DNA from 2 places in the Paenibacillus spongiae genome. Region 2 is predicted to be linked to the other one. Evidence: riboswitches for the same ligand, from Rfam matches in the RefSeq annotation. Region 2 holds a riboswitch; the other holds the start of a gene.

The links. Region 2 has a riboswitch for cyclic di-AMP ahead of L1F29_RS01190 (C40 family peptidase). Riboswitches for the same ligand answer to the same signal wherever they lie in the genome.
Region 1: it holds a riboswitch for cyclic di-AMP, as region 2 does, so the genes downstream of both, L1F29_RS15940 (KamA family radical SAM protein) here and L1F29_RS01190 (C40 family peptidase) in region 2, are expected to answer to the same signal.

What each region holds. Positions count from the first base shown of each region.
Region 1 covers NZ_CP091430.1:3,477,732-3,490,244, reverse strand. The annotation lists gene L1F29_RS15990 (ABC transporter substrate-binding protein) at 1-548, opposite strand, end outside; gene L1F29_RS15985 (hypothetical protein) at 965-1,150, opposite strand; gene thpD (ectoine hydroxylase) at 1,308-2,171, opposite strand; gene L1F29_RS15975 (ectoine synthase) at 2,208-2,591, opposite strand; gene ectB (diaminobutyrate--2-oxoglutarate transaminase) at 2,612-3,913, opposite strand; gene ectA (diaminobutyrate acetyltransferase) at 3,943-4,368, opposite strand; gene ehuA (ectoine/hydroxyectoine ABC transporter ATP-binding protein EhuA) at 4,443-5,288, opposite strand; gene ehuD (ectoine/hydroxyectoine ABC transporter permease subunit EhuD) at 5,285-5,959, opposite strand; gene ehuC (ectoine/hydroxyectoine ABC transporter permease subunit EhuC) at 5,963-6,619, opposite strand; gene ehuB (ectoine/hydroxyectoine ABC transporter substrate-binding protein EhuB) at 6,619-7,518, opposite strand; gene L1F29_RS15940 (KamA family radical SAM protein) at 7,951-9,141, opposite strand; cyclic di-AMP (ydaO/yuaA leader) riboswitch at 9,235-9,371, opposite strand; gene L1F29_RS15935 (GntR family transcriptional regulator) at 9,572-10,198, opposite strand; gene L1F29_RS15930 (hypothetical protein) at 10,248-10,526, opposite strand; gene L1F29_RS15925 (toxic anion resistance protein) at 10,861-12,000, opposite strand; gene L1F29_RS15920 (vWA domain-containing protein) at 12,022-12,513, opposite strand, start outside.
Region 2 covers NZ_CP091430.1:251,981-264,493, forward strand. The annotation lists gene L1F29_RS01180 (DEAD/DEAH box helicase) at 1-4,469, opposite strand, end outside; gene L1F29_RS01185 (hypothetical protein) at 4,706-5,131, shown strand; gene L1F29_RS01190 (C40 family peptidase) at 5,269-5,769, opposite strand; cyclic di-AMP (ydaO/yuaA leader) riboswitch at 5,774-5,927, opposite strand; gene L1F29_RS01195 (hypothetical protein) at 6,156-6,281, opposite strand; gene L1F29_RS01200 (hypothetical protein) at 6,429-7,244, opposite strand; gene L1F29_RS01205 (M1 family metallopeptidase) at 7,346-9,349, opposite strand; gene L1F29_RS01210 (YwhD family protein) at 9,578-10,126, shown strand; gene trpB (tryptophan synthase subunit beta) at 10,803-11,963, shown strand; gene L1F29_RS01220 (transglycosylase domain-containing protein) at 12,083-12,513, opposite strand, start outside.

The DNA of each region.
Region 1 (12,513 bases), 3.2 Mb from region 2:
TCCTTGAACGCCGTCAAGTTGACGAACAACGCTCCGCCCGTGAAACGCCACGGCAACGCATATTGCTGCGGGCTGTCCTTCGGCCACTGCCCTTCGGCGGTAATCGATTCGGGCAGCTTATCCTGATTGCCGCCAACCTTGATATAGTCGTCCAGCGGCGCCAACTGATCTTTCTCTACGTATCCGTATACAATCCCTACGTGCATGCCGATAACATCAGGAGCTGATTTGGAAGCAAGCTGTGTAGGAAGCTTCTGCCAATAGGCGCCGAAATCTAACGGTTCGAATTTAACGGTTATATTCGGGTTTTCGGCTTCGAATCTCTTGATGACTTCTTTCCAGATATCAATATCTCCCGGGCCATACCAAGTGGAGAAGCGGATGGTCGTTTTCTCGCCGGATGCTGCCGGTTCTTCTTGCTTCACATCCGGCTTGTCTGTGCTCTTCTCTCCCTCATCTGCGGACTTGCCGGAGGAACAGGCCGATAATGCCAGAGAAAGCATGAGCATTAAGACCATTGCTACGTGAAACCATTTTTTTGGATTCATTTGTATCGCTCCTCTTTCAAATGATTAGAAATGCAACTTGAACTCAGTGCCAGTAAATAGATCGACCGTTACAATCTCCTGCTCGGGGGATGTAAGTCCCTCCACCGGTTACGCTGTGTGCTTTCCTGCCTTCCGCATGAGACACGGCATATTGGTCGTTCAGTCAATCCCCTACCTGGCTGCGGTGTTCGGCCAATATCTTAGCCTTCGTGTCCCAATGGTCGCTAATTCGGGAATGATCCCGACTCTGCAGCGCTGTCCGTAATAGACGACCGGAATTGCCAGTACTCTAAATTGACGTTAGCCCTTTTCGCAAGTTTGGTTTGATTATATCAGCCTTGTTTGCCTATGACATCCGATAAAAGGAAACGCTTTCCTGAAAAACGAACACAAAAAAGCAGCGCTTACGCCGCCTATTATTCATGCTCGGTAATCGGCACCGACAAACGCACATTCGTGCCTGTCCCCGCAGCCGACTCGACCGAGAACTTGAAGTCTCCGGCATAGAAATAATCAAGCCGCTTGCGGATCATGCTGAGGCCGGAAAGCTGATTCGCGAAATCGCTCTGTACGTCATTCAGCCCCCTCATACCGGTTTTCAAAGCGCTGTCTCTTCAGATTCGACTTCGCGATCGATACCCTTGTCTTGAGCTAATGGCTACGGACTTGAACCCTAGAAATAGCGCCCTTGCCGGGCGAACTAAGAAGAGCTGTTACACTCCATGGAATGCAACAGCTGTATTCAATGTATGCATTAAGCTATCTGGAAGCAATGAATTGCGGTCTTGGTTTACTTGCGGAGAACGGATCCTGAAGTCGATTATATACGCTATTATAAACAAAGAAAGCATTGCTGCGAGGGATGGGGGAAATATTGCTGTTCGATCCGTGCATTAAGTTACAATCAAACAAAAGAACCGATCCCGCCTTCCCGACTGGCATTTCGATACCTCCTTCGTTCACGAGTTGCGTCAAACTCTCTTGGTCCGGCACTCCGTACTCTTGACGGCGCAAGGAGTCTTTGTAGTGATCGACAGGGGTCTGTCCGACGCAGCTGACGAACAGCCGATGGGATCCTGGAATAACCATTAATGCGCCATTGAATGGCGTATTGTCTTCGAGAGCAATAGAACAGCTTAGTGCCCGCATTCTAGGCATACCGTCTTCGGCATGCCATGTCTCGAAGTCGGAGTGCCAATAAAATTCTTTTCCTGTAAATCCGGGTTTGAAATTAACCCTCGACTGATGTACGTATACATCGCTGCCTAGAATTTGAGTAATAACCGCCAGGAGTCTTGGATGGGCCGCTAGGTCGTGGAAGAATCGATTGCTCTCATGAACGGCGAATACGGATCTTACTTCATCTCCGTCCGGCTCAAGAATAACTTCGGGATTCTTAGCAGATCTGCTGGCCGATAAAAGAAGTCGGGTTTCGGATTTAAATCGTTCCACTTCATCTTCTTCAAAGAAACGCTCCAAGAACAAGTAACCGTTCTCCTCATAAAACGCAAGGTGCGATAATTCGATTTCCTTCTGATTTAATTTATGGTTATATACGACAGGGTCTATACGTTCCAAGAATGTCGGATTTTCTAGCATCCTAGTAGGATAATGATCAATCATTTTCGACAATTATTCACACTCTCCTTATTTGAAGATTTATGACGTGGCCTCGTAAGCCCCTTCTTCATCATGAATTTCCCGTCCGCTGCAAGCCGGATTAAATATGCATACCATTCTCATATCAGTCGTTCCTCTTAGCCAATGTTTCTCATGGCCGTTCAACACGTACAGCATGCCTGCGCGAATCGGGAACTTCTCACGGGTCTCCGCCAGCTCGATCTCTCCTTCTCCCTCAATGCAATAGACAGCCTCTACATGATGCTTATACCATATCATGGTTTCAGTCCCTGCATGAATTCGAGTATCATGAAGAGAGAAGCCTACGCCATCGTCCTTTAGCAGTAACCTCCTACTATTCCAAGTTGGTGCGACGACATCATATTCGGTACCTATACGTTCTTCTAGATATCTTACAATCATGCTGCAGCCTCCTTGTCTGATTATGGATGACTTACGAGTAAGTTAACATCGACGGCTATATCGAATATACAGTCCTTAAGTATTTGCAATCCCGAAACCAAACCCGTTCTATCGATCGTTAGTGGAGGCATAATCTTAATGACCTCGCTGTCCGTCCCGGAAGTTTCCAGGATTAGCCCCCGCTCGAATGCAAGTGCCGATATCTTTTCGGCGATGCCTGCTTCGAAAGCAATGCCTTGCATCAACCCTTTTCCCTTGACTTCTCCTTTGAGTTCAGGCACGCTGGCCACGATTTCTACAAGCGCATTGCAAACGAGCTCGGCTTTTTCTTCGATTTCATGAGAGAAAGCCTGGCTCTCCCAATAGTCCAGCGCTGCTGCAGCGGTTATGAAAGCTAAATTATTGCCCCTGAAAGTACCGTTATGCTCACCCGGTTCCCAAAGATCAAGCTCAGGCTTCATTAGTGTAAGGGCCATAGGAAGCCCATAACCGCCTATTGACTTGGACATGCATACAAGATCAGGAACGATCCCGCAATGCTCGAAGCTAAAGAATGTTCCGGTTCTGCCGCAGCCCATCTGTACGTCGTCAACAATGAGCAGCATACCGTATGTCTGACAAAGATTCGCCAAGCCGATTAACCATTCGTCAGAGGCAGCATTAATCCCCCCTTCACCTTGGAGCGTCTCCACGATAACCGCAGCCGGAAGCGATATTCCGCTTCCGCTGTCTTTCAAGAAACTTTCAATGTAATCAATTGAATTCACGTCTCGCCCCATATATCCGTCATAAGGCATTGATAACGTATGGTTCAGAGGAACTCCCGCGCCGCTTCGCTTGAATTTATTCCCGGTGACTGCTAGAGCTCCTAAAGTCATGCCATGAAATGCATTCGTGAAGCTCATTATCGTTTGTCTGCCTGTCACTTTACGGGCCAGCTTCAAAGCGCTTTCTACGGAGTTCGTCCCCGTTGGGCCAGGAAACATGATTTTATAATTCAATCCTCGCGGCTTCAGAATGACATCGTTAAATCTTGTAAGAAACCGTTCTTTAGCTTCCGTGGCCATGTCCAAACTATGCGATATGCCGTCCTCAACAAGGTATTTAATCAGCTTCTTTTTCATTTCCGGCGGATTATGGCCGTAATTCAACGCACCCGCGCCGGCAAAAAAATCGATATAAGATCTTCCCTCTGCATCCCACAACTGATGACCCGATGCACGTTTAAACTTCGCGGGGAACGAACGGCAGTAGCTTCTTACATTCGACTCGAGATTCCCGAACACTTGCAAACGATCGCTTACCTGGATCAAATCATTCATTTTTCTCAATTCCTCCCATCTATAATAACTTACTTAATAGGACCAATCCGGTATAAGTCTTCTCGCTCGTGCTCCCCATCCGGAAAACATGTCTCGTCAAATCCGGGAGAAGTAACGATAGAAGCGCCTCTTGAGGAAGCCCAGCTTGCAAACAAACGCCGTGAGGCATGATTGGAAGGTGCAATAGTCGCCTCAAGGTATCTTATTTCCGGATGGTCTGTCACCTCATCGAGAAGTTTCCGGGCAATCCCTCTTCCTTGATAACGTTTGTCAACCGCAATCTGCCAGACGAACAGGGTATCGGGATTAGATGGCTGTCGAAATCCAGTCAACAAGCCGATGAGGCGTTTCAATATTCGATCCTCCGCAAGCCTGCAGGTTTCCGAGAACCACTGGCTCATCGTCAAATAGTAATACGGCGAGTTCAGATCCAGCGTACCGCAATCCCGTACCATCCTCCAAATCTCCGCGCCATCGCCGATATTTGGAAGCCGACATTGAACTGCCTCTATATTCTTGTCAGCAGGTATCATTCTGTACCTGCCGCGATCCGATGATCGGCTTCATGATCGGATTGCCCCTTTAAAAATCGGGCTAAGAAAGATTGCAATCGGGGGCTTTCCGGATTTTCGAATATTTCCTTCGGCTTTCCTTGTTCGACAATGACCCCTCCGTCCGTGAATAGGACACGATCGGCTACTTCGCGGGCAAAATCCATTTCATGCGTGATGAGAATCATAGCCATGTCTCCTTCGGAGGCAATCCCCTTGATCACATCCAACACCTCTCCAACCAATTCTGGATCAAGCGCTGAAGTTACCTCGTCAAACAACATGATTTGCGGCTGCATCACAAGTGCTCTTGCGATCGCGACTCGTTGTTTCTGCCCGCCAGACAATTGTGAAGGATAGTGGTTTGTATGCTCCTTCAAACCTACCCTCTCCAATATGTCCATTGCTCGCTGTTTAGCTTCGGCCTTGGGCATCTTAAGAACATGGACCAGCGCTTCTGTAACGTTACGAAGGATAGTCATATGAGGAAATAGATTAAAATGCTGAAAGACCATTCCTATTTTACTGCGTACCTGATGCAAATGTTGTTCATTTGCGGCTACCAGTTTACCTCTACTCTGCATGTGCCACAACATTTCGCCATCGACCTCGATAGTACCTGAAGTCGGTGCTTCCAAGGTCATTAGAAGACGTGCAATCGTCGTCTTGCCGGAACCGCTAGGTCCGATTAAGGCAATCTTCTCACCCGGAAGAATATCCAAATCCAGTTCTTTAAGAACCGTATGATCACCGAAAGATTTCGTTACTTTCCTGTAACTCACAATCGGTTTGTCCGACTTTATTTTCCGAATATTCTGACTCATCTAGCTAAACCTCTCCTTTCTCTTCGTTTCATACGTCGTTCCAGCGCACGGACAAGAAGGGCGGAAGGATAACTGAGCAGGAAGAAGATCACACCAACCAAAGTAAACGCTTCGACATATTTGAATGACGCAGAGCCCACAACTTTCGCCGTCATAAGCAATTCCACAACCGTGATCGCTGACAAGGTAGGCGTTTCTTTGAACATGACGATCAAATAATTGCCCATAACGGGAATTGTCGGAGGAATGGATTGCGGAAGCACGATACGGGTCCATGTACGAGTCTTGCTGAAATTCAGTGCGATGCTTGCCTCCCATTGACCCTTAGGAATAGCATCAATGCCGGATCGATATACTTCGGACAGGTAGGTACTGTAATGGATGCCCATACCCAATATGCCGGCCAGAAAGGGTGATAAGATGATGCCTAAGCTTTGCGGCAGGACAAAAACCAATACGAACAATTGAATGAGCAGCGGTGTGCTTCGAATGAATTCCGTAACTGCAATAACCGGAAAAGAAATCCATTTGCTGCTAGATCTTTTGGCCAGCGCGATTGGTAAGCCAAGCAGACAAGCGATGATAAAACCTGCAAATGTAGCAGCCAACGTCGTTGGGATCACTTCCAGCAGTTTGGGTAAGATTGATTTTGCATATTGCCAATCCCACATCGGCTATCCCCTCCCTGCGGTTGCTTTGCGTTCAGCGAGCCGAATGATTAAAGTTAGCGCATATGCCACTATAAAATATAGAATCAGCAGCCACGCGAATATGGCAGGGGTCCGGGAAATATCATACGAGCGCAGCGTTATTCCTTGATAGGTCACATCCATCAATGTGATGAGATAGACAAGTGAAGTTCCTTTTAACAATTCGATCTGTAAATTTCCGAATCCAGGCAGCATCATTGCCCAAGCTTGCGGCAGGACAATCCTTCTCATCCGTTGATAGGGTGTCATGTTTAAGGCGATCGAAGCTTCGATTTGTCCTTTGGGAACTGCGAGTATCGAACTTCTTACCACTTCCGAACCGTAGGCTCCATAGTTCAACCCAAGGGCAAGGACAGCTGCGGTCATCGCTGACAACCGTATATCCAGAAGCATCGGCAGCGCAAAGTAGATCCAGAACAACTGTACAAGCAGCGACGTTCCACGAAAGATTTCAACATATGCCGTGATGATGCCTCGTAATATCGGAGAGCGCGATAATCGGCCAATCCCCGCTAGGAAGGCACAGCAGAGAGCAACGATAATACTATAGAAAGTTAAGAGTAACGTGGTCTTTAATCCTGTAAGCAAGGGCGGCAGCAAATCCAGTGATAGCCATTCCATTACTTTAGCAGTTCCTCTGTCGTAACGTCACCCGGAAGTTCTTGCTCTGTAAATCCGAATGTCTTTAGAATTTCTAGCAGTTCGCCGGATTCCTTTAGTTTCTCAAGTTCCGCGTTGAATGCTTCTCTGAATTCATCGTCGCCTATGCGAAATACGGCCGCCCCATAGCCTCTAACGCTTTCACCATCGACGATCGGTTGTTCGAAATCCATGACACGCTCGAGATTATCATCCTTTGCGGACTCTAGCATGGACTGCAGTGATGGACCTGTCATCGTGATTGCGTCGGCGCGTCCGGACTGTAAGGCGGAGATGGCAGAAGGCTGATCCGGAACCGACAGGATTTGCGATTCGGATACGCCGACGCTCTTCAAGTAATCCGCTTCGATCGCACCGACCATGACGGCAATTTTAGCTTTAGGATTTGCTTTGATGTCCTCATAACTATGTAATTTCAATGGATTTCCTTTCTTCACCGCTATAGCTTCGCCTATGCTATACTCCGGATTGGCGAAAGCCACCTGTTTCGCACGTTCTTGAGTAATAAACATACCTGCCGTGATCATGTCGTAACGCTCGGCTTTGAGCCCCGGGATAAGAGAACCGAATTCAGTAAGTACGCCATCCATTTGCTCGATGCCTAGATTAGTTAAGATCTTGCGTGAGATCTCAACAGCTTCTCCGGTAAGTTTGCCCTCTGGTGTAGCATAGGCATAAGGTCGTTCATTGGCGAACCCCACGGTAATATACCCTTCTCGCTGCGCTTTGGCTAATGTTGTCTCCTTAGCAGCGGGTTCGTTCGTGTTAGTTCCTTCGTTGGCTTTGTCCTCATCTGAACTGCATCCCATCAAGAAACCGATCAACATTAAGCAAAGAACAGCATGAATCCATTTCCTCAATTTTCCTCACTCCTTTCGGATTCGTTATTGAACACGTTAATGATCATAACATGAGTAACCAATAAGGCTCACCCTTGATATAAGCCCTTCACGTCAGCTCAGGTCCGCTCAGCAAGGATATGGGGATCTGACCAGTCTCATCCAGCTTTTTCCTCCCCTATTCTCCCGAATACTACCCAGTTCGACTTGAAGATATATCGCTTCCTATTAAGTAAATATGAGATAATTAAAGATAACTGCATCTAAATTCATGTAATTAATAATATATGACAAAATATCGATCTAAATCGCTATATTTCGATAAACATAAAAAAGCGACCCCATTTAGGCTCGCTTATTATAACTTGTTTGTATTGGCTAGCAGAACGATATGAATGGCATCCTTTGCAATCGATTGGATCGTCCCGTAAAGAAGTCGCGTCACGATTCAAACTAATGGTTGCTATTTAATCTCTTCACTTTTCTTGATGCCGCAGGCATATCCGCTAGTGTGTTAACGGAAACTACCGCATTTGTTTTTTTCACAGGCTTTCTCCAATATTGCTCATTCCCCGGAAGGTCATCGAACCATGTCGCCTGTTCGGGGCAATCCAATATCATGAATCGGCCATAGTGGCCGTCTCTTGATTGGTGATATTTCAGATAAGCCTTACCTTCCTCGATAGCAAGAATTTCAATTTTTCCGGAGGTATGGCTCATGGACAAGCGAACCCTCTTGCCTAAACCAGACGTTAGCGCTTTAGCTTGCTCGACGATATCGTAAACTTCCCGCAAAGGCAGAACAAAAGCGTTGTTGCCCGCGACTGGCCTATTGATAAAGAAATAGTACGGGGTTACCCCAGCCTCGGACAGCTTATCGAGCAGCTCCCCCAGGATTTTCGGATCATCATTTATACCGCGAAGTATTGGTGTCTGGTTTACTAGAATCACCCCCGCTTTCTGCAGGGCCGTGAATCCTTGAATGGCTTCCGGAGTGATCTCGCGCGGATGATTAATATGTGCCATGACATAAATTCTTTTCTCAGGTGTTGAATATTCCTTAAACGTCTCCAATAACGCCTCGTCCTCGTAGATCCGCATCGGATTAAATACGGGCATTTTCGAACCTAGGCGAATGATTTTCACGTGTTCAATGGCTCTTAAGCGTTCAAGGATAATCTTCAGCTTCGCGGTTCCAAGGATCAGGCTGTCGCCACCGGTCAGTAGAACGTTACTGATTTCCGGATGCTGTGCAATATACTGTAAGCCTGGTTCTATATCCGACACGGCTTCTTTAACGTCATTACGGAAAAGCCGCTTTCGAAAACAATATCGGCAATAAGCACCGCATACCTCAGATACAATAAGAAGTGCCGTCGAATTATACTTGTGTTGGCATCCTGGAACGACATAATTCGTATCTTCGTCCGATGCATCCCATCGCCCATACTCCCCAAGTTCATCCTCATTTGGAATGACTAGCTTACGGACCGGATCGTTCGGATCATCCCAATCAATTAAATTCAAGTAATAATCATTCACTCGAAAAACGAACTTGTCCGTAATAAGCTTCAATTTCTCCCGTTCTTTCTCCGGAATATTCGTCAATTTGCCGATGTCCGTCATGTATTTCGGTTGTGGCATAAGAACCTCCTCCTTCAAAATGTATTATGACAACAAAAAAAGACCCATTAACACGGGTCAAGAAACAAGCAGAGTTTATCGCTCTACAGAGAATAATGACCCATCTAAGGCTGACGAGGTTAGCTGACGGACTCGGGATAGATGGTTCCCTACGATCCTCATGGATCGATTCGCCCCTGATAATGGGTCCCCCGCTTTCCGGAATATCGGAAATTAAGCAGTTCGATATGAAATTGTACTAGCAAGAACTTCAAATGGACTAATTAAACTATAACAGATCCCTCTCCTTCTGACAACCTATTGATAATATTGAAGTTGTTTGTAAATTAATAGTAAACATTAATAATGCTAACCATGCACTAGTTGAGCGAAAGAAAAGGGAATAAAAAATAGACAAGGGACTCCTCCCCTGCCGCTCCATTGATTTTGATTATATTCGAGGCTTATTTATGAATTGCCCTGTCACTTCAAAAATTTTCTCATCTCCAACAACAACCAGAATATCGTCTTCTCTTAACACAACATGCGGTCCCGGCGAGATGGAGACATGCGTTCCCCTACGCAGCGCGATAATGGTAGCACCCGTATTTTGCCAAAATTGCAGATTGCCGATCGTTTGCCCTACCACATGTGAATGCGGTGATATTTTTAGATCGATGGGATTATACGGTTTAAGATTTTGCAACCGGTCAGAAGCATCAATAATCTCCGTAAGGAGTGATTCAAATTTCTGATCTATGGCTAGTTTTTCCTGAAGCAAGAGCTGCAAATTTTGTTTAAGGGAATACACGGATTTCAAATAATCGTGTTTCGTTATATATTCATAAGCGTTGTGACTAGACAAGACGGTGATTTCTTTCCCTTGAGAGACGGATACGATATTCTCTTCCCTCAATAATCCAATGGCTTTACGAATGGTTTCGGGAGATACATGGTACTGCCCTGCCAGGAGTGAACGTCCTGAAATCTTACTGGATACAAGAAATTCTCCGCTTACGATTCTTTGTGCGATATCAAGAGCTATCGATTTATAGCCTGCCTTTTCTGTTTCCGGCATCGATTCGTCTTTCCCCTTATCGTGTGATTTACTATTTTTCGAGCCAAGACTAACTCCACTCCACGCTAACTAATAGTTGATGTTTCAATAACGCCAAAACAAAATCCACATAGTAATCTTGACGTACGATAATTCTGTAGTGATGACTGTCGTAAGGATAGAATAAGACATCGGTGTATACTTTATTCTCTTCAAAGCCCTTCTGAATCTGCTTCATCCCTGCCATGTATTTATCCTCAATAAATTTGATATCAAATTCAAAATCCGATTCGTTCTTTGTTTCCTCAATTTGTATAACCTTCTTATTGTATGTATAAATCAATGACATTTACGTTTCGCTCCTCTCAGCAATAAACTCATTTGTAGAAGTATCGTTACACGGCATTAAGCTGCCTCATGATCAGACTACCATGTTCCAAGTCTTCAATCAATCTGTCTAAGTCGCTTCGTCATTGGGAGCAGTAATTAATTCAGCTTGTTGATTTTGAACAGGAAAGAAATTGGACATCCGTCACGTTCAACGGATGTCCACGAATGGCCTTTTCAGTGAAATATAAAGAGAGCCTGATCGCGGCTAGGCTCTCTTTATTCCCACATAACGAGTTTTCGATTCAGCTGTATTTCATTAATGCCATTAATCGTTATCCGATCATGTGTACATATTACAGCCCTAACTTATGACCTTTCTCCAGACGCAGAATTTGCTGCTCGCCAACATCTGCCAACTCCCGGAACTGCGTGATCGTTTCACGCATTCTCGGCAATGCTTCCTGTTTATAAGTACTGATCGAATCCAGTGCCGACAATACGTCCGTAAAGGCTTCTTTGAGCGTCTCTACTGAAATGCTCGTTTCAAGCGATTGCTTGTGGATCTCAGCCCCTTGATTCTTCAACATTCTGGATGTGCCGGCGATCAGTTCATTCGTGGTTTGGTTTAAGAGCTCGATCTTTCTCAGAACGATCTTCTGATTATAGAGAGCACTTGCAACCGTTACGGAAATCTTCAACGCCGATATCGTAACATTCTTGGCCCGGTCTACCCCTCGAATCAATTCTTTATTATTCCTGATGACCACTTCGATTGCCATGATTCCCTGCTGGTTGACAACTAACATTTGCTGCAAGTCCATTACCCTCTGCCGTAGAGGAAACAATACTTCTTCGGTGATGAATCGGATCTTGTCAGTGTCTTCGTTACGCAGTTTCGCCGTTTCGATCTGCGATTCGATTGACTCATCCATTAGTACACCGAGCTGAATTTCCTTCTGAAGCTTTTTCGTCAAATCCCGGAGCGACTGCTGTTCAATCTCCAGCGTCGTGTTGTCGTTCTTGAGGGTGATCTTCCCCTTATCTAGAGAAACAACGATATCCGCAATAACTGCATCAGCCTTTTCATATTTGAGAAAGTAAGCGCGGAGCGGATTGAATAACTTGCCAAGGAAACCTCTCTTAGCAAAGTCGACTACGCTTGGATCCAAATCCTTGAGCTGCTTATGCAGCTCCGCGAGACCCTTGGCTACCTGCCCCCCATCATCACCCGTTTTGGAGAGATTCCCCACCGAAACCTGCAGCAGAGCGTTTTTATCCGAAGATGATTTCATTGTATGAATCCCATAAGCATCGATAGACTGCAGTATTTCTTTACGCTTCTCAAGCGACTCGATATCCAGTTCCATGATCGCTGCTACATTGCTCTCCGCGGCTTCTTTAAGCTTCACCACCTCTTCGGGAACGGGTTTAACCTGCTCTTCGATCGCAACCTTGATCTCTTCCTGGCTGGGCACTTCCATTGTGAATGACATGGTATTCCTCCCCGGTTTCAATTACATCTGAACGTTAAACAAGTTCCCGATTTTGTAGACAACATCATCCGTATCTGCATTGATACTGGCGGCCTCATTGATACTCGAAATACTTTGAAGCGCTTGAATATTGGCATTGTATCCGATCGTGTAGATCGGAACCTTGTAGTTCTCGATTAATCCTTTAATATCTTTAAGCGAATAACCCTCATTCGTCTCGCCATCACTTAGGACAAAGATGATCGGTCTGCTATCGGGATGAAGGGCTGCCTCATCTCGAAGCATTTTCAACGCCACTAAGATTCCATCGAAAGTAGCCGTACCTCCGCTGGCTTGAAGGTTGTTCACCGCCCCCACAAACATGGACTGCTGATTCGTATCGTATTTCCCGATAGGAAGATTAATCGTTACATCATCGGAATAGGAAACGAGACCGATACTGTTCTCCTTCCCCAGAAACTTCTGGCCTTTCAATAACGACTCTTTCAAGCGGTTCAGGGGTTCACCCGCCAT
Region 2 (12,513 bases):
CCGTTCCAACGCTCGACTTTTATTTTGCTCAAGGCTTGCCGGCGCAGAATGGTGCGGAACATTTGCTTTAGCATACCAGGATCTGCATGCGTGCCGTCGGCGATGTCGGTATCATTGCCTTTGTCTGGCTGGGGGTCTAAGGGCTCCCCGTCAATATCCGTACCGGGGATTTCCACGATCTTGCGGCCGTTGTTCTCCAGCCAGTAGAGCCAGCGTCCGTGATGCAGCACCAAATAATTGCCGCCCTTGCGGGCAAAGCCGGCTCCTCGAACAACCGGCCATTCCGCAGTCAGTCCGAATGGATTGGCCGGATCGACGGCGGATAACACCGTGATGTCATCGTCGTTGCTATGAGAGGCTAGCGGCTGATGGACGGAGGCGATCATCTCGCGCCGGGCGAATTGGAGCGCAGGCACCCCTTGAACGAGCAGTCCGCGCGTGACGACGCCCCAATGCTCCAGCTGCCGAAGCACAGGCAGCAGCTCATCCCAGCTGAACGGGGAGGTCTGCGCGACGAGCTCCTTGGACACGATGCCGCAGCTGTCCAGCAGATGCTGCGTCCAATGAAGCGCCGATTCGGAGAAGTCCGTTCCCGAGGCGGATATAACGGGCTGCGCCGGATCACCATCACCATCGGCAGACGCGCCTGGAAGATCGATATCCGCAGCTTCCGTCAGAGAGCCGGTCCAATACCATCGGCCTTGGCCGGAGCCTGTCCTCGCAAGCTGCTTGCCTTTGGTCTGCAGCTGCAGCCGCAGCGGAGCGAACTGGTCATTGGACACATGCCCCTCCCAGACCAAGTCGATCAAGTCGGCAAGCAGCTCGGACGGTATCTTGCCGGTTTCGCGGCTGAGCCGGGTCAGGAAGCTTGCGCCGCCTCCCCGCAGCAGGGCGAGCAGCTCGGGATGCTTCGTCTCCTGGACGCGGCTGATGCTCTGATCGACATAGGGCGCGTACAGCGGCTTGGAATCGGCGAGGAAGAAGGCGATTTTGCCCTCTTTCTCGCCGTCTTCTTTCTTGCCGATCCAGACGATCTCGCCGGAGGCGCACAGCAGATCCAGCTCGTCCTTCCGATAGGCGGTCACGCGAGCAGGGAAAATAATCGATTCCCAATGAGAGGCCGGGAGGAAGAACCCCTGCAGGCGTCCGATCACGGTGCGCAAGCCATCGCTGCCGCTGAGCTGCGTCCCCGGGAGAGCGTGCTGGAGCAGTGCCATCTGGCTGCACCAGCGGACCGGATCGACCGGCCCGGCTTGCTTGCGCGCCTCCTCCATGGTTAGGCGGATCAGCCGTTTGGCTACGTTTCGGCTGGTCCAGATGCGTTCGTCCTCGCTCGCCGCGAAGGGAGCCTGTTCGATCCGGTCCATGGCAAGCAGGCTGTCGACGACATGCCGGGCCTGCTCCTCGGATAACGCATACCGGTGACGGAGGTCCTCGTCGGTGAAGGATATCCGGTGCTCGGCATATCGGCCGGCCACGAAGGCTATCGCTGCTTCGGTCTCGGGGAATGCCCCGTACATCTCCAGCTCCTCGGTACAGATCCAGCGGATACCGTCCGCATCATTGGCGAACGAATAAGCCGTTATGCGTGCGGCATCCTGTAATTGATCCAACCAGCCGCGCACATCCATTCCCTCCGTCAGCTTGCCAAGCTCCTCCGTTGTCAGATCGCCGCGCTTCTTCAGAAGCGCATAGAGCTCCTCGGCGGTGGCGGGGATGTGCGCCGTGCTGTCCAGCCGCTCCGTCTCCGCCCTCATAATGCCGGGATCAACGGCGCTCTGCACCGCTTCCGTGCCGAACAGCTCGCCGGCGAGCGATTTGCTGACGCTGAGCAGCTGAAGCCGGGTAGCGTCGCTAAATCCCTCCCCCTCATAAATCTGCGCATTGACGTAATCCGCCAGAAATTGAATGGCGAACGGAGAAGGGCTATTCGTTTCTTTCACCACGATTTCGATTTGGCCCTCCGCGATGCTCGTTAACAGCTGCTTCAAGCCGTCCGCATCCATATAGACGTGAAGGCTTTCCCGCATGGCTTCCTGCAAGTAGGGAAAATGCTCCGCATAAGGCAGCGCGTGCTTCAGCAGCTCTTCGCTGCGAAGCCGCTTCTGCCACATTGGCGTGCGCGTAAAGCTGCGGGAGAGCAGGAGTGACGTCTCCGCAATCCGGCGGAAGGAGATTCCGAGCATGGGCGAGCCGGATATGGCTTCGGTGAGAAGGGGCTCGACGCTTCCCGGCGTAATATGCCACAGCGTCCGCAGCCAGGAGGCATCCCACTCGGGCAGCACCAGCTCGATGCCGTTATCCTTGGCGTTCCCGTATAGCCTATAGGGAAGCAGCTTCTCGAATTGGCGCTCGATTGCAAGCAGCCACGTCCGGTTCAAACGCCGGCCGAACGGATTATGGATAATGACGCGCTGTTGGTTGGTCAGGTCGCGGTAATGCTCGATCAATATGCGCCGCTCGGTCGGCAATCCCAGCGCTTTATGCTGCGCTTGAACGAGCTCGATCAGCTGGGTGGCCGCTTCGGAGTCGAGTCCGTAATCCCTATCGAGCCAGCGGATCACGGCATTGTTACGGTCCCGCTCGGCTGCCGTCTCCGCTGCGGACGATTTGCCGGTGCCGCCCGCCTGACTCCGGTCCAGCTCGAGCCGTTCCGACAGTTGACCCAGAAACTGCCCAAGCTGAACGCCCAGCTCGACGCGCCTGCCGCCCGGCTCATTCTTCCAGAACGGAATTTCGCTGAACCGGTTCGGCGCTTCCTTCACGTAGACGCGGTCCTGCTCGATCCGGCTGATCATCCAGGATGTCGTGCCCAGTTGAAAGACGTCGCCGGCGCGGCTTTCGTGGATATATTCTTCATCAAGCTCGCCGAGGTGAATCCGGCTGTCCGCATGATGCACAGGATACGCCGAGGTTTGCGGTATGGTGCCCACGCCGGTTATGGCGGCTACGGATGTATTAGCCCGCTTGCTCAGCAGATCAAGGTCGCGGTTCCAGTCGATGAGCGGGCGCATGAACGGATAGAAGCCGGCAAGCACCTTGAGCGCGGCATCCAGCTGATCGCGCGTATAGTTACGGTAGCATTCACTGCCGGCAATAAGCCGGAGAAGCGCATCGACGGTCGTATTCCCGGCGGCGACGATGGCCGTGATCTGCTGGGAGAGCACATCGATGGGCTGATCCGGCAGCCGGATCTCTTCGATATCCCGCAGGACGATGTTGCGGCAGAGGACGGCCGCTTCCGGCAGCTGTCCGCGGCTTCGGGCGACGATGAAGCCGCGGCTGATATCGCCGACGGAATGCCCTGCCCGGCCGATGCGCTGAATGCCGGAGGCGGCATCCATAGGAGGGTCGACCTGCAGCACGAGGTCGACATGGCCGACGTCGATGCCCAGCTCCAGCGATGAGGTGGCGACGAGGCAGCGCAGCTCCCCGTTCTTCAGCATCCCTTCCACTTCAAGCCGACGCTCGCGCGCCAAGCTGCCGTGATGAGCGCGAGCGAATTCGAAGCCGGTCTGCTCATTCAGCCGCAGCACAAGCCGCTCGCACAGCCTGCGGCTGTTGACGAACAGCAGCACGGACCGCGCCCCGGTCATCAGCTGCAGCAGCCGATCGACGATCGGCAGCCACACGCCTTCGCCCGATTTGGCCGTCAGACTGAAATCGGGCATCGTTACCCTCACCTGGATCGACTTTACCATGGCGCTCTCGACAATCGTGACCGGCCGAGGGGAATAGCCAAGCGGATGCGGCGTGTCCGCGGTCATGGGCGCGGATGAATCCCAGCCGCCCAGGAAGCGGGCCACCCGCTCGAGCGGCTTCTGCGTCGCGGAGACGCCGATGCGTTGAATTGGCTCGGGACACCATGCCGAAAGCCGCTCCAGCGTAAGGGACAGATGAGCGCCGCGCTTATCTCCTGCAATTCCGTGGATTTCATCGACGATGACCGACCATACGGTCTGTAGCATCGCGCGCCCCTTCTCCGAGGTCAGCATCAAATAAAGCGATTCCGGCGTCGTCACCAGGACATCAGGCGGCCGGCGGAGCATCTTGGCCCTTTCGCTTGAAGGGGTATCCCCTGTTCGAACGGCCGTGCGGATGCCCGGCCATGCGGGACCGCCCGACTCCGCTTGGCTGGCGGCGTAATGCTCGATCGCCTCCATGAAGCGGGTCAGATGATGCTGGATATCATTGTTTAATGCTTTCAGCGGCGTGACATACAGAATGCGAACACCCGGCTTCCATCCGGAACGGGTGGAGGCTTTGGCCTTAGCAAGCTTGTCCAGGCAGGGCATAAGTGCCGCAAGCGTCTTCCCGGAACCGGTTGGAGCCGCGATGAGCGTGTGCCGGCCGGAGAGAATGGAAGCCCACGCCTGCAGCTGGACATCTGTCGGTTCCCCGAACGTCCGGGAGAACCAGCCGGCGAGAGTAGGGTGGAATACGGAAAGGGCAGGTGATTGCTGGGACAAGGGACATCGGCTCCTTCGCGGCTTAATGGTTTCGCAAGCAAAGTTCTACATGTCGTTTTCTATATTTAGGTGCGACCGTTCGCTGATGCAAACAGGCTCATTAAACAGGACCCAATAGAAGGTAAGCGGGATCAGGCATTCACGGATTCATTATACCTTTTTTTGGTCAGTTTGCGAGCGGACGGTCATATGTATAGAGGTAACATCATGGCTGCTGCGCAGCGGGAGGTTATCGGATGGGAAGATGGCGGAATAGCTTGGAAGAACGGTGGAACGAGTGGGTTCAGGTAGAGGATGCGGTGAGCCTGACGCTGGCTGGACGCAGCGTTCTGCGGGTGGCAGGGGCGCGCACCCCCCGTCTATTGACGCCTGCCTCGAAGGCTGTGCGCATAACCGAGCTCAACCGAGTCGACGGCAAGTATGAAGCGGGGCTGGCCTGCTTCTGTCTTGGGGAGATGCCGGTCGAGGAACGGCCGGTCTTTCTGGCTGCCTGGCACGAGCGGCTTGGCGCGGGCGCGACGGCTGTACTCGCGGACCGGCGGAGCGAGGGATGCGAGTCGGCAATGGAGCTGCACGAAATGTTCGCTCCGGTCGCTGCGCAGCTGGACGTACAGGTCGGCCGCACGTTCTGGTGGGTGAGATACCGGGTACGCGGCGAGTAATCTCCGGTCGGCGGCCGGCGTTACTACAGGGCCTATCGTCCCAAGAAGAACAACAAAGCCGCAATGCTCGTCATCATCGACAACCACTGCGGCTTATATTGTGTAATTCGACATCGTGAAGGATGCCGATTTACGTCTTAATCCACGTCCACGCCGTCGACTGCTTCGTCAGACGGTTCGTCGGCATATTTCGTATACGTTGCGGTGCTCATTACGCGGCGGGCCGTGACATACCGTTTCACGTAATAGGAATCGCTGAGACCGCTAATGGTTACGCCTTTGCTGGAGGAAGAATGCGCGAACTTGCCGTCTCCAACATAGATGCCGACATGAGAGATACCTTTACCGCTCGTATTGAAGAATACGAGGTCGCCGGCGATCAGGTCGTTCTTCGCGACTTTCTTGCCAAGCTTGGATTGGGAGGAGGATGCATGCGGAATCGATACGCCGAGTTTCTTGAACACGTACATCGTAAATCCGGAGCAATCGAATCCCTTGGTAGTTGTACCACCGTAGTTGTACGGTGTGCCGATTACGTCCTTGATGACTTCATCCATTCTGGAATCTGCGAAAACGCTTCCAGCTTGGAATGTCAACAATAAAGCCAGACCAACCAGCAGAGCGGAAACCTTCTTCAAAGATAGAAACCCCTTCCAATGCCTACGAGGTTAGCTGTGGGGTTCGGTTGAAGGTCTCCCTATGATCGCCTCAGGCATCCGGTCCGTCCGGCTGCCGGGATCAATTCACCCAGAGTGGTTCCCCCGTTTCCCTTGCGGGAATTCGGCAAAAATTTCATTCTCGCTATTTATTCGATTATTTTCATCTTTTCCCTTCTAAGTTCACAATTTGTTCACAAATTAGAATTCTAAGAGTGCAACTTTTTTGCAATTTGCCCGTAAAGGATTCGAATTTCGATAGAAGAGTGAAAAGGCGATCATTTACAAATCATTTTTCGAGATATATGCGTTTCTGCTAGAAGCCAATCGAAGAGGAGAGAAGCCGGCTCGCCTCCATTGGACTGCCGTTATGCAAGGCCGCGCCTTGTCGCTGGCATCTGCGCCGGTGTTCTTTGCGGATGCTTGCCGTTATACGGTATGCCGCCGTAATCGTACAGCGGATTTTGATTGCCTGTGTACGATGCTATGAACATACTGTACCTCTTTATTACGCCTGCGTAGCGGATCGTCATCATGAAGGAGCAACAACAAGAGGCTGAGCGGAATCTTTCCGCTGAGCCTCTTGTTTTCATATGTTCAATCAGATGAAACTTTACGGTATTTGCTTTGCTTCGATTGAATTATATCTGCTTCGAATGCCATACCTCATATTGCGAGGCGACCGTCCACACTTTGATGATCGTACGCACCAGATGGTAGCTTTGATTCAAGATGAGCGCGAACAGGCCTGCCCACAGCATGGAGGCGGAGGTTACCGTCAAGCCGGCCAGCAGCGCGATTGCCCACATGACGATGGAGATCCCCACGAATGGGAAGATGTGCCGAAGCGCGCTCCATAGCGCCTTCATGGCACCGCCGCCCGATACCGCTCCGAATTGCATCGCGAGAAAGAGCAGATGGAGCAAGAGCGCCCATGCGATCCAGCCTCCTGCCCAAGGGCCGGTCCGCTGCAGGAGCTCGATAATCGAATGGCTCGAGAGAAGGACATCGAGCGCCCGCGGGAGCAGCCATACGGCAGGTGCTAACGTTAGGATCGTCTCCATAAAATAGAGCAGGGCCACCGGCTTCCACGCCGCCCGAATCCCTTGCAGAAATTTGGTGCCGCCTTCATCCGTCGTATGGTGGAGCGAATACAGCAGACCGGCGTTTATGAGGGGCGTCAGGATGATCCGTCCCGCAAGCAGACTGCCGAACAGCCACAAATAAGGGCGCACCATGTCGGTTTTGAGCAGCTGGAACTGGGCTTCCGTCAAGAACATCTGAACGGCGTTATCCACGCCAAGCGTATCGGGGTAGCGTCTAAGCAGCGGGACAATGATCGACTCGATCGTTCGATATAAGAAAAAGCCCCACAGCAGCTCATAGAGGAACAGCAGAATAATAATGTAAAAATGCTTTAATGTTCGGTGCCAGCCTTGCTTCAAATAGCTTCTCACGCGAGCGCCTCCTTTCATTCCTGGTTATTTCGTGATCGACAGCGGCAGACGGGCGGGGCGGCTAGGCGGCCCCGCGCCGGTCTCTGTTTTCATAGGGACGATTACCATGCCAGCGACGTAAACAGACCCTCGACAAATTTGGAGACGGCGATGTTCCAGCGCGTCCGGGTCTTCTCCGGAAGGTCCGCCTTCATGAAATTATTGTTGCGCTTATTGTCCAGCACGTTGGCGTTCTTCGGATCGATTGCAGCCCAGATGAGCGGGGAGGCATGCACCATTTTGAACTGGACATGGGTTTCATGGCCATCCCATGTCTTGGGCATGGTCGTCCCGTCCGCGAACTGGAATACGATCGGCACCGGACCGTTGGTTCCTCCGCGTTTTTTGATTAGCACGATCGATTCGTACAGTTTCGTCCCGCCTTCCTCAACCGGACGCACATGGACCGATTCTACGGCGTAGTCGGCCATTTCCTTGCCGTATACGAATTGACTGAAGTACTCATTCCATTTGGTCCGGGTCACTTGCTCGACTACGCGCTGAAAATCGGCAGTGGACGGATGCTTGAACTTATATTTCTGAAAATAGGTTCTTAATATCTTCCGCATGGCCTGCGGGCCAACCTGTTTCTCAATGCCCACCAGCACCAGCTTGGCACGCATGTACACATTTTCCGCATAATGATTGTGGCTGTTGTAGGACCAGGATAATTGCTTGAGCGGCGCGGGGTCGGTCATGTAGCTGGCCTCCACCGGCAGATTGGGCTCAACGCCGTATACGCTCTCCATCAATTTGTCCTCGGCATAGGAAGTAAACCCTTCATCGAGCCATGCTTCCTCGAATTCGTTGGTCGCGACCATGCCGTACCAATATTGATGGCCGATTTCATGTACGACCGTGCGCTCCAGCTCGTAGCCGGGGTTTGCATTCTCAGCCGAGAACGCCGTCACGAGAGTGGGGTACTCCATCCCGCCTGCGCCATTGCCGCCTTTGGGCGGTACGACGATCGAGAGGGTCGAATAGGGGTATGACCCGTACCACTCCGCATACTTGGCAAGCGCCGACTTGGCGGCATGCAGATAGCGGTCCTTCAGGTCGGCGTGATGCGGGTCGAGATAGAGCTTGATGCGGACGCCGGGTACGCCATCGGTAGAGAACGGTTCCTCGGTGTAGAGGAAATCGGGTGAAGCGGACCAGCCGAAGTCATGTACGTCGTCGGCGTAGAACTGGTATGTCCTGCGTTCATTGGCAATGGTGGTCGGTTTGGTCTGGAAGCCGGTTGCGGCAACCTTATACGATTCGGGAACATTGATTTTGACGCTGTAGATGCCGAAGTCGCTGTAAAACTCCGAATTTCCGTGATACTGGTGAACATTCCATCCTTCTGTCGTTCGCCCTCGGGTGCCGGCTGTCTCATAAACGGCCAGCTTCGGGAACCATTGCCCTGCCATTACGAAATCGCCGGAATAGCCCATGCGGGCGAAGACTTCGGGCAGCTTCACTTCGAACTTCATCCGCAGCGTCACGCTTGAGCCTGCCGGTACGGGACCGGGCAAGCGGAGCTTGGCCAGCGTTTGGTCGTTCGTATTGCCGTCGTCGGGCTGTACGTAATGAAGCCGGGGCAGGAGGCTGCTGCCCTCCGTGGTCTCGAGCGTATCGATGCGCATGCTGCCGGTGCTGGCCAGCGTCGCTTTGTCATTGCGGAGCTTGCCGCCCGATTCGCGCATGAACGTCGAGTTCTTGGACTGAAAGGCATTCGGATAGAGGTGAAAATAGAGCTCGGACACCGGATTTTTGCCCGGGTTTGTCCAAGTTACGGTCTGCTCGCCGTGCAGCGTCTTGTTCTTCTCGTCAAGCTGAACGCCGATATGATACTCGACGACCCTCTTGCTGAGCTCCACGGGCTTGGGCTGCATGACAGAGTCCGGCTCGGGCGTGGACTGGGGGACAGGCTTCGCGCGCGGAGCGGTATTGGCTTTTGCAGGAGCGAAAGCATATGTGTATTGCGAAAGCCAGGCATCTCCGAATCCCTCCCGGGCCGTTACGCCGATCAGGACGGCTGCGAGCACAAAGAGCAGTAAACGTTTGGCGTGACGTGGCGTCATTGAACGATTCCCTCCCGTTGACAAGCATCTACAGCATGTATATGTTTGCTTTTCGCGGATTATTAGCTAAAATGGAATTAATGTGCGGACAGGCAGAAAAGCTGCACAGGACGCGGATTTCGGCAACCTTAAGAGATCGGAAGCCGCATTGGAAATATGGTTCATCGATGAAGACGAACCTGCATGAAGCAGGCGGGTTGAATATAGCGGAAGGTGGGAATAAGGAGCATGAGCGATCAAGAGCAAGGGCAAGGCCAGTCGCCGGAGAATGCGGCGGGGGAACCGAAGAAGGAGAAGAAACAGCTCTCATTGAACGTTGTAAGCCATAATAAGCACAAAGGCGGCTTCGGAGCGGGTACGATCGATCTGAGTCAAGTCGCATGTATCATTATTGATAACGGAGAAGCTTACATCGATGCGGGCGCCATGCATGCGAAGAGCAAAGTGGAGCGCCGGATCCGGTTCAGCACCAACAAGGAGGATGTGCCGAACGGCCGGCTTTGTTGGGTCGTCTGGGTGGCGGTAGACCGCAATGAAGAAGGTTCATACTACGCGGGCGCGACGGCGTGCCCGATGCTGATTGACACGGAGGAGCGGAAGGGATGGAAGATCCTTGCCCAGCACGTGAACAATCTCGATTATGCCCTCAAGCGCCGCTATATTCTGGACGAACTGAGCGCGGACGAGAAGAAGGCGCTGCGCGGTCTGCTCATGGAGCATAACGCGGAATGGTGGGCGAACTCGCCGGATACGCTGAAGCAGGCGCTCGACGTTTAAGTACTTGAGAACATGGCTCAGCCATGAGCTGAACATGATGATACATTAGATATCGCGTACAACAGACTGCAGCATCTTCGTTATCGTTTGCCGCCGTTGTCTGTACGTACGGGGTGGGCCGATATCCTCGTTGGTGCAGTCCAAGGAACAAAGCTATCGGAGCCTTCTACGGCCACTTCATTCGTGGTGTAGAAGGCTTTTTTATATTGGTCTGCTGATGCTGACTGCCAGTTACCGAAACATGCAGCGGAGCTGCGGCTTCGTAGCGGCAGTTTGTCGCAGGTCCGTTTCGGGCAGCTGTCTGTGTTAGAACGTTCATCGTTCGGGGCAGAGTTTCGTTGACGGCATGTTTATTCAATGTAGTAAACCTTCAATACGATGAACCATTGCGAGGTGAGTCGGGTGGAACCAAAGCGCGTCTTACGATCGAACTTCCCAACCAGCTCGTACCTTGCTTGTGCATCACACTTGAGAGGCCTGTGGGTGCGTATATGTGCAATCAACGAGAGCGGCAGCTGCGCTTTATGACTATCTCCCGGCAGCTCGGGTGGCCATCCGCGCCTGTAAGTCCGTTTTTTCACTGCAGGTTTGTCTTTGACAAATACGGTTGTTTTTTCTTAAGATGAAGTAGATTGGAAATGAACGAGAATTCATATTTGATGGAGGTTGGATCACAATGAGTCAAGAGGTTGTGGAGAAAGGATACTTTGGCGAATTCGGCGGCAGCTTCGTACCGCCCGAGCTGCAGGAAGTTTTGGATTATCTGGAAGCGCAATTCCTCAAGTACAAGGACGATCCTGAATTCAATGAAGAATTCCGTTATTACCTCCGGGAATATGTTGGACGCGAGAATCCGCTGACCTATGCCAAGCATCTCACCGAGATGTGGGGAGGCGCAAAAATATATTTAAAGCGTGAAGATCTCAATCATACGGGCGCGCACAAAATCAACAACGTGATGGGCCAGATCTTGCTCGCGAAACGAATGGGCGCGAAGCGCGTCATCGCCGAAACCGGTGCGGGACAGCACGGGGTGGCGACTGCGACCGTATGTGCGATGTTCGGTATCGAGTGCGTCATCTACATGGGGCTCGAGGATACGCGCCGCCAAGCGCTCAACGTATTCCGGATGGAGCTGCTCAGTGCCAAGGTGGTGCCGGTCGAGAAGGGGCAGGGGCGTCTGAAGGATGCGGTCGACGAGGCGCTTAACGATTTGATCGCGAACTACCGCGACACGTTCTACCTGCTCGGTTCGGCGGTCGGACCGAATCCGTATCCGCTGATGGTCAAGCACTTCCAGTCCGTCATCAGCGAGGAGTCCAAGCGGCAGATTCTGGAGAAGGAAGGACGCCTTCCCGATGCCGTGCTGGCCTGCGTAGGCGGAGGCAGCAATGCGATCGGAGCGTTCGCCCACTATTTGGACGAGCCGTCCGTCAAGCTGATCGGCGTCGAGCCCGATAAGGCAGCCACATTGACGCAGGGCGTGCCCGGCGTGCTCCACGGGTTCAAATGTCTGGTGCTGCTGGACGAGCAGGGCAATCCGCAGCCGACGTATTCCATTGCGGCCGGGCTTGATTATCCAGGGGTTGGACCGGAACACAGCCACCTCAAAGTTTCAGGACGGGCGGAGTATGTTACGGTTACCAATGAAGAAGTGCTGGGTGCATTCCAGGAAATGTCCCGCGCGGAGGGGATTATTCCGGCGCTGGAGAGCTCGCATGCGGTAGCCCATGCCAAGAAGATCGCCCCAACGATGGGCAAGGATCAAATTATTATTATCAACCTGTCCGGACGTGGCGATAAGGACGTCGAGCAAGTGTTTCATATGCTTAAGTAAAAAAGCATCATGGACCGCATGCGGTCCCAAGAATCGGACGGTAATAAACATATCCTTTCGCATACTTAAAAAAGTGCTGCAGCGTTCCGGTATCCCCGGAATGCCGCAGCACTTTTACGTTAATCCTTCCACCAGCGCTTCAACTGCTGCCACCATGATTTCGATTGCTCGGCTTGACCTTTGGCATCGTCCGCCGAGACGGGCTTGTCACCGTGCTCGCCGCATACTTCGGTCGGCTCGGTTCCGCTAACGAATGCTTCAAGCCGTTTGTTCGGGCATGAATTCGACGCCAGCTTGCCGGTTGCCGGATCGATGTAGACGCTGACCACGCCATCCGGTACCGGGAAGATCTTCGGAGGTATCGCCGCCAGCGCCTTCTCCGTGTAAGCGGCGAAGATCGGCGCAGCGCGGTGCGCCTCGGCGGGCGTGAGCTTGCGGTCCTTGTCGTAACCGACCCAGACCGCGGTTGCCAGCTCCGGCGTATAACCGACGAGCCAAGCGTCGGTCGCGGTCGTGCCGGTCTTGCCCGCGACGGGCCGCTTGATCATGG